Regions from separate parts of the Streptomyces sp. NPDC015032 genome, predicted to be linked through region 2. Evidence: riboswitches for the same ligand, from Rfam matches in the RefSeq annotation. Region 2 holds a riboswitch; each other region holds the start of a gene.

Region 1 (4,676 bases), on a different contig from region 2:
GGGACGCGAGCCAGGCCAGCGCGACGGTCGCGACCTCGGCGTCGTGCTCCCGGGCGACCTTGTCGAGCGCGGCCAGGACCTTCTGCCCCCGCTCCGACTTCAGGTACTCACCGGCCTTCTCGGCGCGGGCGCTCTCCACCGAAGCACCCGGACGGTACTTACCGGTGAGGAAGCCGGAGGCCAGGGCGAAGTACGGGACGGCGGCGAGCCCGGCCCGGGCCGCCGTGTCCTGGAGCTCGCCCTCGTACGTGTCGCGCGAGACCAGGTTGTAGTGCGGCTGAAGGGCGATGTACCGGGCGAGCCCCTCACGCTCCGAGAAGTCGAGGGACGCCTGGAGTCGCTCGGGGCTGATGTTGGAAGCGGCGATCTCCCGGACCTTGCCCTCCTTCACGAGCTCGTCGAGGGCGGTGATGATCTCCTCGACCCGGACGGTCTCGTCGTCGAAGTGCGTGTAGTAGACATCGATGTGGTCGGTGCCGAGCCGGCGCAGCGACTCCTCGGCCGCGGCCTTGATGTTCGTGGCGGAGAGCCCCTTGTACGAGGGGTGGGCGCCGACCTTGGTGGCAACGACGATGTCGGAGCGGTTGGAGCGGGCCGCGAGCCACTTTCCGATGACGGTCTCCGACTCGCCGCCCTCGTTGCCCGGGATCCAGGCGGTGTAGGCGTCAGCGGTGTCGACGAAGTTGCCGCCCACTGCGGCGTAGGCGTCCAGCACCGCGAACGACTGCGCTTCGTCGGCGGTCCAGCCGAAGACGTTGCCGCCGAGGGCGAGTGGGAAGACCTCGAAATCGGAAGAGCCCAGCTTACGAAGAGAAGTCATAAACGGGTCAACGGATTCCGGCGGCACCACTATTCCGACGGGCCGACCGCTCCGACGGGCCGACCTCCCCGGTGGGCCAGCCACTCCGGCGACTGTGCCGCTCCGGCGGCTGTGCTGCTCCGCCAGACCGGCAGTCCCGACATCGGGAAGGCCCGGCAGACCGGCAACCCTGACATCGGGAAGGCCCGGCAGACCGGCAGCCCTGACGTCGGGAAGGCCCGGCAGACCGGCAGCCCTGACGTCGGGGGGAGCGTCAGGGCTGCCGGGGTTCGGCGGCCGGCGAATTGGCTCGGATCACGCGGGCCGGGAAGGTGGCCTGCGGATCAGGGGTTGAGGCCCTTGCCGCGCAGCCAGGCCATCGGGTCGATGCCCGTACCGTCGGAGGTGTGGACCTCCAGGTGGAGGTGCGGGCCGGTCACGTTGCCGGTCGCGCCGACCCGGCCGATGGTCTCACCGGTGGTGACCTTCTGACCGACGCTGACGCCGATGGAGGACTGGTGGCAGAACCACACCTCCGTACCGTCGTCGAGCTCCAGCACCGTGCGGTAGCCGTACGAACCGGACCAGCCGGCCGACTTGATGGTGCCGCCGTGCACGGCCTTGATCGGCGTACCCGTCGGCGCGGCGAAGTCGAGGCCGGTGTGGTAGCCGGAGGACCACATCGAGCCGGCCTGGCCGAAAGTCGAGGTGACTGTGTAGGAGGAGGTCGGAATGGCATAGCTGGCGGCGAGCTTGGCGAGCCGCAGGGCCTCGGCCTTCTTCTTGGCCGCTTCCTCCGCCTTCTTCTTCTCGGCGGCGACCTTGGCCTCGGCGGCGTCCTGCTGCTTCTTGGCCTCGGCGGCGGCCTGCTCCGCGGCCGCCTTCTCCTGGGCTGCCTTCGCCTCGGCGTCGGCGGCGTCCTGCTGCTGCTCGGCCTGCTGGAGGATGCGCGCGCGGAGCGCCTCGCCCGCGTCCGCCGTGCCCTGTTCGGCCTCGGTGGTGGTGAGACCGGCGGTGGTGAGCGGCGCGGCCGCGGCGGCGGCCGCGGCCTTTTCGGCTTCGGACTCCTCGGAGAAGAGAGAACCCACGCCCGGAAGGGACTTCGCGTCGGGGAGGTTGTCCGCGATGGAGTCGGGAAGGGAGATGGAGACCGGCGGCTTGCTCTGCGCGGTGGCCATGCCGCCCGCACCGACCGCTGCGATGACACCGACCCCGAGCACCGTGGAGCTGCGGGCAAGTCCGTTGCGCTGCTTGGCGACGCGGTGCTTGCCACGTACGGGGCGGACGGACTCCTCGGTGGGGTTCCACTCGTCCCGGCCCCGCTCGGGCTCGCCATTGCCGTCGGCGCGGAATTCGCTGCCGAACCCACCGGCGAAGTCGCCGCCCGGCTCGGTGCCGTAGGCCGTTCCCGTCGCAAAAGTGCCGTAGTCGGTTCCAGTACCGGAACCGAAGTCGGGGCTGAACCGAGAGGGGGCCTCGGGGGCAGGCTTGTTGGACGCCACGGGGGCGCACTCCTTTCCTTCCTTCTCGCCTACCGGGTTAGCTGACGGGTTCGGAGCAGGAAGGTCTCCTACGGGCCCCTCCGTCTCTCACAAGACGCAGGCATCCGATTCACCCCATGTAGGTGGTTCCCCGGTTCCCTTGCGGGATTCGGCGCTCGCGCACGGTGCCGCCACTGACGACGGCTGGGACGACCGCGCTGCGTTATCGAACGTTAATAGACACCCGGGCCTGATTCCAAGCCGTTCCCACTGATCGTTCACGTCTTTGGCCTGGACTTTACGGGACACAATCGGGCGGATCAGTACGAGTTGATCGGGGCTCAGCCATTACTCAGATTCTGACGTTGCGTCAAATGTTATGCGGAGCGGCGTCCTTCGGTTACGTACGGTGGCATCCCCCGTCCGAGGTCGCGCCCGGCTCGCACCGGGTTCACGCCCTCGCCCGTCACATCTCTTCCAGACCCACGATCGTCACGGTCCTGCGCCGGTCCGGCTGCCCCTCCGCAGGACGTACGACCGCGAGCAGCGCCATGTCGTCGGTCGTCTCACCACCGGTATACAGCCGTACGTCATCGGTCAGCGCGGACAGCAGCTCCTCGGGCCCCGGGAAGATCCGCCCCCGCAGCCGGGCCGCCGGGTCGTAGAAGACGCCGTCGGCGTCCCGCGCCTCGGAGAGGCCATCCGTGTACAGGAGCAGAGTCGTTCCCGCCGGCAGATCCCACTCATCCGCCCGGTCCGGCCACACGCCCAGGTCCATCCCGAGCGGCAGCGCGGGCACCGTGGGCCCCAGCACCTCCAGCGCCCCGTCGGGGTGCAGCAGGATCGGCTCGGGATGACCGCGGTTGACGATCCGCACCCGGGACCCTCCGGACGGGATCTCGGCCAGCACGGCGGTGATGAAGCCCTCGACCGCATCGAGCCCGCCCCGCCGCGTCCCCTCCCGCGCCAGCGCCCGCTCCAGCCGCTGCGCCACGCCCTCCAGCGACCGCTCCTGCTCGGCCGCCTCCCGGAACGCCCCGATGATCACCGCCACCGACTCCACGGCGTCCAGCCCCTTCCCCCGCACGTCCCCGACGACCAGCCGCACCCCCTGCGGGGTGTCCGTCACGGCGAACAGGTCACCGCCGACGAACTCGTCCGCCTGCGCCGCCTCGTACCGCGCCGCCACATGCAGCCCGCCGATCCGGTCGGACGGCTTCGGCAGCACCGCCCGCATGGCCGTCTCCGCGATGACCCGCGCGGAGGCCAGCTGCTCATTGCCCCGCCGCACGACCCCGTTGATCACGACCGCGAGGACCGAGACGGTGGCCAGGGTGAGCAACTCGATCAGCGGCACGACCTCCGGCAGCGTGCCGCTGTACAGCCGCAGCGCGACGACGGCCAGCATGGAGGCGGCACCGGTGCAGATGGTCCTGGACAGCGAGAAGAACGGCGCGGCGATCAGCGGCGCCGCCACGAACAGCGGAACGGCGGTGAAGGTCGGCGGCGTGAGGAGATCGAACACCAGCCCGCCGAGAATCATCAGAGCGGGCAACGCGCGGACGAACCGCCGCGTGCGGGTGCCGCCGCCCTCGGCATGCCTGCCGCGCCGCTTCAACCGCTTCCACACCTGTGGTCTCCTGCCCGGTACGCGCGCGGCTGCGGACGGTACCGCGCCCCACCCCCAGGCTCACCGGAGCGGAGTCGCGCGGCGACTCCTCATCGGCCAATGGGGGTACGTACGTGGCACAGCTCACACACCGCCCGGACCTGCTCCTTCGTGGGCCGAGGGGTCAACTGGAACGAGTCAGGCCCAGCACGCTGTATGCGTGCCGGGCCTGACTCTTCAGTAGCGGGGACAGGATTTGAACCTGCGACCTCTGGGTTATGAGCCCAGCGAGCTACCGAGCTGCTCCACCCCGCGTCGGTGAATACAACTGTACGGCATGCGCGGCGGTCTCATGACCACGGGGCGAATCATGGCCGCCCGATGCCCACCGATGCCCGCCGGGAACCTGCCCGGCGCCCGCCCGTCACCCAGCGGCCGGTCCGTGCGCCTCCGCCCCGCGGCCCCTCCTCGCCTCCTCGCCTCCTCGCCTCCTCGCCCTCCTTCTCGCCCCCGCCGTTCTCAATTCGTCTCGGTGATACGGGGCGCGACCTTCCCGTCGACCGCCGGGGACTTCACAGGGTTCGCGCCCCGTTGCAGGGAGTGGAGGATCGCCAGCCCCTGGCCGACCACGCCCGCCGCCATCTCGTTGACGCCACTGGTGCCGTTCAGAACGGTGAGGTCGGCTCCCGACATGCCCCGGGCGGCCGCGTCGGCCAGGGCGGGCAGGTTCTCGACGATGCGGTTGGCCGCGATGAGTTCCTGGTTGCCGTCGCGCAGCGAGGCGGCG
Region 2 (4,676 bases):
GGGCTAGGCTGCGGCCTCATGGACGTACTCATTCATGTCTTCGTCGCCCTGCACATCATCGGTATCGCCTCGTTGCTGGGCGGTTTCCTGACCCAGATGAAGGCGATGGGCGCGGGCACGGCCCGGTTCGTCCCGGCGATGCTGCACGGTGCGCTCACGATGCTGGTCACCGGGGTCGCACTGGTCGGGCTCAACCAGGCCGACGGCGGTCATGTGAACAACATCAAGATCGGGGTCAAGCTGCTGTTCCTGGTCGTCGTCCTCGCGCTGGTCTACATCAAGCGGGACGAGGAGAAGGTCGACAAGGGCGCCTTCGCGGCCGTGGGCGGGCTGACGCTCGCCAATATCTTCATCGCGACGCTCTGGACCTGAGAACCGAGGCCGGCGGCCACTGTCCGCAGGGCCGGGGCCAGGGCCCGCCGGAGAGCCGGCCCGATTCCGGAGAGCCGGCCCGGCTCCGGGGCGTGAGCCGGTTTCGGGGGCCCCGGTCCCGGGGCGTGAGCCGCCCGGAGGCATCGGCCGGCCCGGGGTACGACCCGGCCGACCACTGGTCGGGCCGGCCGGCTCGCGCCCAGGGCGGCGGTGCGGCGGACCGCTAACCCGGCCGCACGCTGCCGTAGATCGGCATGTAGTAGATCGACTCCTCGCGCACGTTCGCCCCCGGTTTCGGCGCGTGGATCATCATTCCGTCGCCCTTGTAGATGCCGACGTGACTGATGTCGTCGTAGAAGAAGACGAGGTCGCCGGGGCGCAGGTCCGCCGTGGCGACCCGGGTGCCGACCTTCACCTGGTCCCAGGTGGTGCGCGGGATGGTGACGCCCGCGGCCTTCCATGCCGCCTGGGTGAGCCCGGAGCAGTCGTACGAGGACGGACCGGTCGCGCCCCAGACGTACGGCTTTCCGATCTGGGCGCGGGCGAAGGCCAGGACCTGTTCCGCCTTGGTGGAGGCGCTGCTGCCCGAGCCGGTGCCGGTGCCGGTCCCGGTGCCGGTCCCGGTGCCCGTTCCCGTACCGCTGCCGGACCCCGTCTTCTTCGCGGCCTCCGCGGCCTCCGCGGCCTTGCGGTCCGCCTCCGCCTTGGCGGCGGCCTGCTGTCGCGCCAGTTCCTCCGCCTTGCGCTTGGCCTCCGCCTCCTTCTTCCGCTCCAGCGCCGCGAGCCGCGCCTTCTCCTCGGCGGTCAGCTTCGACAGCATCGTCCGCGCCTCGCCCAGCTTCTGCTGAACGTTCTGCTTGCTGGTGCGCAGCGTGGCCTGCGTCGTGGTCAGCGTCTCCAGGCTGCGCACCGCTTCGGCGCGCTTCTTCGAGGCTTTGGCCTGCTGCGCGCGGAAGTCCGTGAGTGCCTTCTGCTGCTGACCGGACATCCGGTCCATCAGTTGGTTCTGGTCGAAGTACGATTGCGGGTCGTCGGCCAGGAAGAAGGTGGCGCTCGGCGTGAGCGACCCGGTGCGGTACTGCGCGGCCGCGTAGGAGCCGAGCGTCCTGCGGGCGTCGTTGAGTTTGTCGGCGCGCTTCGCCACGTCGTCCAGGAGCGTGTCCACCTCGGCGCGCTGGGCGGCGGAGGCCTCCTTCGCCTGGTTGTACCGCTGGGTCGCGGTACCCGCCTGCCGGTAGAGGTCGTCGACCTGCTTCTGGACGTCCTCGACACTGGGCTTCGGAGCGGGGGCCGCCGTGGCGCTCTGCGTGGAGAGCAGGGTCACGGACGCCAGGGCCGCCGTCGTGAGCCCGACGGCCGGAGTGGTGGTGCGCACCCGGGGGCGCGGTTTGCGATGCGATGCCAAGGCAGGCATCTCCTTCCGTGGACCGCCTGCCGGGTTAGCTGTCGGGTTCGGGCGGAACGGAAGGCTGCCCTACGGTCCGAGTGGGGGATAAGGACCGATTCACCCCAGTGCTGCGTATGGTTCCCCGGCTCCGAACGCCCGCGAGGGCGGCCCGGATTCGGCGCGGGCGCCCGCTCGGCGTGGTTCGCCTCAGGGGGTACGGGCCGCCCGGTCGAGCACGCTAGCCAACTCATGATGCTGCTGTGAAGGTTGATGTTCGATATGCCCGATACGCGTTCGTGACCTTCGTGGATTGGGGTGCCAGGGTGGACGAGGGTCCGGAATTTCTCACCCGTAGTGGCGGCTCGTTCTCTCTGCGTGCCCGGTCGTGGAGTGGGGTTCGTCATGCGGCCGGGGTGCAGTTCGGTATGCGGCCGCCGTGTGTCGGTCCGGCGTCCTAGACTCGGCAAGCGATGAGCAGCCTCTTTGACGACAGCTTCCTGGCCGGCCTCCAGCACTCGGAGGAAGAGCCCCCGCCGCCCCCCGAGGACTCCGTACCCGAAGCGGTGCCGGAGGACCTCTTCGCGGGCGTGTTCGATGGGCCCCCGCCGCCCAGGGACGCGTACTACCGCGACGGCGCGCCCCGCCCGGTCATCGACCCCGCGGCGCTCCTCGACGGGCTGAACACCGAGCAGCGGGCCGCCGTCGTCCACGCGGGCTCCCCGCTGCTCATCGTCGCCGGGGCGGGCTCGGGCAAGACCCGGGTGCTGACCCACCGGATCGCCCACCTCCTCGCCGAGCGCGGGGTGCACCCCGGCCAGATCCTGGCGATCACCTTCACCAACAAGGCCGCGGGCGAGATGAAGGAGCGCGTCGAACAGCTCGTCGGACCGCGCGCCAACGCCATGTGGGTCATGACCTTCCACAGTGCGTGCGTACGCATCCTGCGCCGCGAATCGAAGAAGCTCGGCTTCACCTCGTCGTTCTCGATCTACGACGCCGCCGACTCCAAGCGGCTGATGGCCCTGGTCTGCCGCGATCTCGATCTGGACCCGAAGCGCTTCCCGCCGAAGTCGTTCACGGCGAAGGTCTCGAACCTGAAGAACGAACTGATCGACGAGGAGACCTTCGCCGGCCAGGCGGCGGACGGGTTCGAGAAGACCCTCGCCCAGGCCTACACGATGTACCAGTCCCGGCTGCGCGAGGCCAACGCGCTGGACTTCGACGACATCATCATGACGACGGTCCACCTCCTCCAGGCGTTCCCCGACGTCGCCGAGCACTACCGCCGCCGCTTCCGCCACGTCCTGGTCGACGAGTACCAGGACACCAACCACGCCCAGTACACCCTCGTACGCGAACTGGTCGGCCCGGCCGGTGAGGGCGACGCCCCCGGCGAGCTGTGCGTCGTCGGTGACGCGGACCAGTCGATCTATGCCTTCCGCGGCGCGACCATCCGCAACATCCTCCAGTTCGAGGAGGACTACCCGGACGCGACCACGATCCTGCTGGAGCAGAACTACCGCTCCACGCAGACGATCCTGTCCGCCGCCAACGCGGTCATCGAGCGCAACGAGAGCCGCCGTCCCAAGAACCTCTGGACGAACGCCGGCACCGGCGCCCGGATCACCGGCTACGTCGCCGACACCGAGCACGACGAGGCGCAGTTCGTCGCCGACGAGATCGACCGGCTGACCGACGCGGGCGATGCCAGGGCGGGCGACGTCGCGGTCTTCTACCGTACGAACGCGCAGTCCCGGGTCTTCGAGGAGATCTTCATCCGCGTCGGCCTGCCGTACAAGGTCGTCGGCGGCGTGCGCTTCTACGAACGCAAGGAGGTCCGGGACGTCCTGGCCTACCTCCGGGTCCTCGCCAACCCCGAGGACACCGTCCCGCTGCGCCGCATCCTCAATGTGCCCAAGCGCGGCATCGGCGACCGCGCCGAGGCGATGATCGACGCATTGTCCCTGCGCGAGAAGATCACCTTCCCGCAGGCACTGCGCCGGGTCGACGAGGCGTACGGCATGGCGGCCCGGTCGGCCAACGCCGTCAAGCGGTTCAACACGCTGATGGAGGAGCTGCGCACCATCGTCGAGTCCGGCGCGGGCCCGGCCGTGGTCCTGGAGGCCGTCCTGGAGCGGACCGGCTATCTCGCGGAGCTCCAGGCGTCCACCGACCCGCAGGACGAGACCCGCATCGAGAACCTCCAGGAACTCGCCGCCGTCGCCCTCGAATTCGAGCAGGAGCGCGGGGAGTCCGGCGAGGAAGGCACGGGCACCCTCGCCGAGTTCCTGGAGCGGGTCGCGCTCGTCGCCGACTCCGACCAGATCCCCGACGAGGACGAGGACGGCTCCGGCGTCATCACGCTGATGACGCTGCACACCGCGAAGGGCCTCGAGTTCCCGGTGGTCTTCCTGACCGGCATGGAGGACGGCGTCTTCCCGCACATGCGGGCGCTCGGCCAGGTCAAGGAGCTGGAGGAGGAGCGGCGGCTCGCGTACGTCGGCATCACCCGGGCCCGCGAGCGGCTCTATCTGACCCGGGCGGCGATGCGCAGCGCGTGGGGGCAGCCCTCGTACAACCCGCCGTCACGGTTCCTGGAGGAGATCCCGGACCAGCACCTGGAGTGGCGGCGGACCGGGCCGATGGCGGCCCCGGCCGGACCCACGTCGGGGATCACCTCGTCGCTGTCCTCGTCGCGTTCGCGCTCCGGCCCCTCGGGCTTCGCGACCCGGCGGACCTCGGACAAGCCGACGGTCACACTGTCCGTCGGGGACCGGGTCACGCACGACCAGTTCGGCCTCGGGACGGTGACGGCGGTCGAGGGCTTCGGCGACCAGGCGAAGGCGACGGTCGACTTCGGGGACGAGCGGCCGAAGAAGCTGCTGCTGCGGTACGCGCCGGTCGAGAAGCTGTAGGC
Region 3 (4,676 bases), on a different contig from region 2:
CTGGAGCGCTTCGGGGACCCCGACACGCTCGACCTCGCACGGCGTGACAATCAGCACCTCGGGTACGGGCACGGCATCCACTACTGCCTGGGAGCACCGCTCGCCCGGCTGGAGGGACAGACGGCGCTCGCCACGCTTCTGCGGCGACTTCCCGACCTGCGACTTGCGGTAGAACCTACCGATTTGCGGTGGCGTGGCGGGCTCATCATGCGCGGACTGCGCACGCTGCCGGTGGAGTTCGCGCCGAGGCCCGCCCCGACGCGATATGACGCTCAGTCAACTCTGTGACTTCCGCGTGATCTGTGCTGCATCGACTTGTGACACGCGTTCGGGTCCCGCTAGGTTCACCGTTCGACTCATTTGTCACTCGTCAGTCACACGGAAGGCAACCCCATGGGCTCCGCGAACGGCAGACACCGTCGCCCTCGTCAGGCACCCGCCATCGTCGTCGCCGCAGGCGTGACCGGTTCGGCCATCGCCATCCCGCTGCTCGGCGCGGCAGGCGCGCACGCGGCCGACGCCACGACCTGGGACCGGGTGGCCGAGTGCGAGAGCGGCGGCATGTGGAGCGCCGACCTCGGCAACGGCTTCTACGGCGGCCTGCAGTTCTCGCAGGAGACCTGGAAGGCGTACGGCGGCGAGTCGTATGCCGAGCGCGCCGACCTGGCCAGCCGCTCGCAGCAGATAGATGTGGCCGAGAAGGTCCTGGAGGACCGGGGCCCGAAGGCGTGGCCCAGTTGTGCGGTCATCTCCGGCCTCACGGAGGACGGGACGCTGCCGGGCGTCGATCCCGGGGTCACGCCGCCCGCCGAGCCGAAGCGGAGCACGGAGCCGGCTGACGGCGCGTCGACGGCCCCGTCCGAGGGCGCCACACCGTCGCACGCCGCCCCGGACGCCGACTCGGGCGGCAAGGGCGGCAAGGACGGCTCGGAGCGCTCGGGCGCCGACGACGGACCGGCGGACCGGACCAAGCCGTCCAAGAAGCCTTCCGCCACCCCGTCGAAGCCTTCTGCCACCCCGTCCTCCGGAGCGTCCGACGCGTCGGACGCGACCGGCCCGTCCGACGCGGCCGACGGTACGGGGGGCAAGCACCGCGGCGCACCGGCCCCCGAGGGGGGCCGGGACACGAACGGCGGCGTCGACCGCGAGTCGGGCCGGCACGCCTCCCGCGGTGACGGCGATGCGCGCGACGCGGGCACGCCGGCCGCCGACGGCACGTACACCGTCCGCCCCGGCGACAACCTCTGGGCGATTGCTGACGCACAGAAGGTTCCCGGCGGCTGGTCCGCGCTGTACGAGGCCAACGAGGAGGCCGTCGGATCCGACCCGGACCTCATTCTCCCTGGCCAGAGCCTCGATCTCGATGTGAAGACCAAATGAGAGCGGTCTGATAATCGACTGAAAGAGCCTCAAAAACTGGGGTAGTTCAGAGACCTATGTCCACTTATGCGTAAGTGAGACATGGGTCTCTTTGCGTCAACTGGCGTGTCGCGCCTGAGGGGTCCTCCTGTACCGCCTCCCACCTGCGAAAACGACGGTTCCTCAGATGCAAGTAAGGGGTGATTGTCCGATGTGTCCATCTTTGAATGTAGGGGTTGCGTGTGTTTACGGTCGGAACCGCTCGCACCGCGGGCCCCGTCGACCGTCACGCCGAAATCCTGCCGTCGGTCGAAGGGAACAGACGCGTAAAGCGCCGTAGGCAGGAGCGGGGGACCCAGGTAGGCGCCGGCCCCGATCGTCGAAAGACGCATCAGGACCGGCTTGGGGTGAAGTCGCGTGCTAGGACGTGCGACCGGGCAACTCACTTGGCCCGAACCCGACAGCTCACCTCGTAGGCGTCGGTGAGGAGACGTTCCATGCTGTTTTCTGGCAAGGGCAAGCACCGCCGCCCGTCCAAGGCCGTCCGTGTCGCCACGCTCGCCGGTGTCGCCGGTACCGCCGTCGCCGTTCCGCTGATGGGTGCGACCGGTGCCTCCGCCGCCTCCGTCGCCACGTGGGACGCCGTCGCTCAGTGCGAGTCCGGTGGCAACTGGTCCATCAACACCGGCAACGGCTACTACGGCGGTCTGCAGTTCTCGCAGTCCAGCTGGGCCGCCGCCGGCGGTACGCAGTACGCCCCCCGTGCCGACCTGGCCACCAAGGCCCAGCAGATCGCCACCGCCGAGCGGCTCCTCGACATGCAGGGCCCGGGTGCCTGGGGCTGTGCCGGCGCCGGCAACCTGCGCAACGACGGCGTCAACCCGGGTGTCGACACCGGCTCCTCCTCGAAGTCCGGCTCCGGCGCCACGCAGAAGCAGAGCGCCCCGGCCGCGCCGAAGCAGCAGGCCCAGCCGAAGAAGGCCGAGCGCACCGAGGCCCCCGCCACCAACCGCTCGGACCGCTCCGCCGCCCCGCAGGCCGAGTCGAAGAAGACCGTCACCACCCCGACCGGCGAGAAGGTCAAGAAGGGCGACGGCGAGTACAAGGTCGTCTCCGGCGACTCCCTGAGCAAGATCGCCGCCGACCGCAAGGTCGAGGGCGGCTGGCAGCAGCTGTTCGAGCTGAACAAGGACATCGTCACGGACGCCGACCTGATCTACCCGGGTCAGCAGCTGCACCTGACCAAGTAGTCCAGGTTCTCTCCTCCCGGAGCACCCCGGCCCGGCGCGCGTTCCCCCGTACGCGCCGGGCCGGGGTTTCCTGTGTCATGTGCCGCCGCCGCGAGGTGTCACCTCCGTCACATGCCGCCTCCGGGAAGTGCGCCGCCTCTGCGGGTTCGTTCAACTGTTGTCGTTACTGACCAGTAAAATTCTGACTGTTTGTCCGGTGATGCTCACCCTTGGGCCCTTTTTCGTCCCAGGGGACGGGCGATCGTCCGGCTGAGCGGGCCGGGCCGGTTAGGCTCATGTCGCAAGGCCGAAGTGACCCTGCACAACCAGCGTCATATCCCAGAAGGAGATGCCTCGTGCCGTCCATCGACGTCGTCGTAGCCCGGGAAATCCTCGACTCCCGGGGGAACCCCACGGTCGAGGTCGAGGTTGGCCTCGACGACGGCAGCACGGGCCGTGCTGCCGTGCCGTCCGGCGCCTCCACCGGTGCGTTCGAGGCCATTGAGCTTCGCGACGGCGACCCCAACCGCTACCAGGGCAAGGGCGTCGAGAAGGCCGTCCTCGCCGTGATCGAGCAGATCGGCCCGGAGCTCGTCGGCTACGACGCGACCGAGCAGCGGCTGATCGACCAGGCGATGTTCGACCTGGACGCCACCGAGAACAAGGGCTCGCTCGGCGCCAACGCCATCCTCGGTGTCTCGCTGGCCGTCGCCCACGCCGCCTCCGAGGCCTCGGACCTGCCGCTCTTCCGCTACCTCGGCGGCCCGAACGCGCACCTGCTGCCCGTTCCGATGATGAACATCCTCAACGGTGGGTCGCACGCCGACTCCAACGTGGACATCCAGGAGTTCATGATCGCCCCGATCGGCGCGGAGTCCTTCTCCGAGGCCCTGCGCTGGGGTGCCGAGGTCTACCACACGCTGAAGAAGGTCCTGAAGACCAAGGGACTTTCGACCGGTCTCGGCGACGAGGGCGGCTTCGCGCCGAACCTGGAGTCGAACCGCGCCGCCCTCGACCTCATCGTCGAGGCCATCAAGGAAGCCGGCTACGTCCCGGGCAAGGACATCGCGCTCGCGCTCGACGTCGCCGCGTCCGAGTTCTACAAGGACGGCGCGTACGAGTTCGAGGGCAAGTCCCGCTCGGCCGCCGAGATGACCGAGTACTACGAGGAGCTCGTCTCCGCGTACCCGCTGGTCTCCATCGAGGACCCGCTGTACGAGGACGACTGGGCCGGCTGGAAGGTCATCACCGACAAGCTCGGCACCAAGGTGCAGATCGTGGGCGACGACCTGTTCGTCACCAACCCGGAGCGCCTGGCCCGCGGCATCGAGGAGGGCTCCGCCAACGCCCTGCTCGTCAAGGTCAACCAGATCGGTTCGCTGACCGAGACCCTGGACGCCGTCGAGCTCGCCCAGCGCAACGGCTTCAAGTGCATGATGTCCCACCGCTCCGGCGAGACCGAGGACGTCACCATCGCCGACCTCGCCGTCGCGGTGAACTGCGGCCAGATCAAGACCGGCGCCCCGGCCCGCTCGGACCGTGTCGCCAAGTACAACCAGCTGCTGCGCATCGAGGAGATCCTCGACGACGCCGCGGTGTACGCGGGCCGCTCCGCGTTCCCCCGGTTCCGTCCCGCCGGCTGACCGGCGCAGCGAGGGCCGGGCACCGGCCCGGCAGGGGCCAAAGGCACCGGCCTCCGTCCGTCCCCGCACTCGGTCCCGTACCGTGTGCGGGGACGGACGTGCGTAATGGGGAGGCGGAGACATGGCCGCGAAGGACCGGGACCGGTTCTCCACCGCGACCCGGCTGCGGCTGCTCGGTGAGCAGACCGCCGCCCGCGTCTACCGCTCGCAGACCCGCCGTCAGGCCCGCCGCCCCCGGCTCACCGGACGGGCGGCCTTTCTCGCCCTCGTCGTCTGCTCCCTGGTGGTCGCGCTCGCGTACCCGATGCGGCAGTACGTCTCGCAGCGGGACGAGATCGCCGACCAGGAGCGGCTGGCGCGGGAGGCCCGGGCCCGTACCGAGGAGCTGCGCGACGAGAAGGCGCGCCTCCAGGACAACGCCTACATCAGGCAGCTGGCCCGCAAG

Evidence for each region. Region 2 has a riboswitch for cyclic di-AMP ahead of ACF08M_RS08585 (NlpC/P60 family protein). Riboswitches for the same ligand answer to the same signal wherever they lie in the genome.
Region 1: it holds a riboswitch for cyclic di-AMP, as region 2 does, so the genes downstream of both, ACF08M_RS32635 (M23 family metallopeptidase) here and ACF08M_RS08585 (NlpC/P60 family protein) in region 2, are expected to answer to the same signal.
Region 3: it holds a riboswitch for cyclic di-AMP, as region 2 does, so the genes downstream of both, ACF08M_RS10840 (transglycosylase family protein) here and ACF08M_RS08585 (NlpC/P60 family protein) in region 2, are expected to answer to the same signal.

The regions. Positions count from the first base shown of each region.
Region 1 is NZ_JBIBVN010000034.1:52,016-56,691, reverse strand. Features, by position in the region: gene ACF08M_RS32640 (aldo/keto reductase) at 1-820, opposite strand, end outside; gene ACF08M_RS32635 (M23 family metallopeptidase) at 1,144-2,301, opposite strand; cyclic di-AMP (ydaO/yuaA leader) riboswitch at 2,313-2,465, opposite strand; gene ACF08M_RS32630 (PP2C family protein-serine/threonine phosphatase) at 2,747-3,910, opposite strand; tRNA gene ACF08M_RS32625 (tRNA-Met) at 4,131-4,204, opposite strand; gene ACF08M_RS32620 (SPFH domain-containing protein) at 4,409-4,676, opposite strand, start outside.
Region 2 is NZ_JBIBVN010000004.1:27,354-32,029, reverse strand. Features, by position in the region: gene ACF08M_RS08590 (hypothetical protein) at 19-372, shown strand; gene ACF08M_RS08585 (NlpC/P60 family protein) at 596-1,786, opposite strand; cyclic di-AMP (ydaO/yuaA leader) riboswitch at 1,785-1,950, opposite strand; gene pcrA (DNA helicase PcrA) at 2,230-4,674, shown strand.
Region 3 is NZ_JBIBVN010000005.1:94,985-99,660, reverse strand. Features, by position in the region: gene ACF08M_RS10850 (cytochrome P450) at 1-288, shown strand, start outside; gene ACF08M_RS10845 (transglycosylase family protein) at 394-1,380, shown strand; cyclic di-AMP (ydaO/yuaA leader) riboswitch at 1,682-1,853, shown strand; gene ACF08M_RS10840 (transglycosylase family protein) at 1,857-2,609, shown strand; gene eno (phosphopyruvate hydratase) at 2,885-4,231, shown strand; gene ACF08M_RS10830 (septum formation initiator family protein) at 4,353-4,676, shown strand, end outside.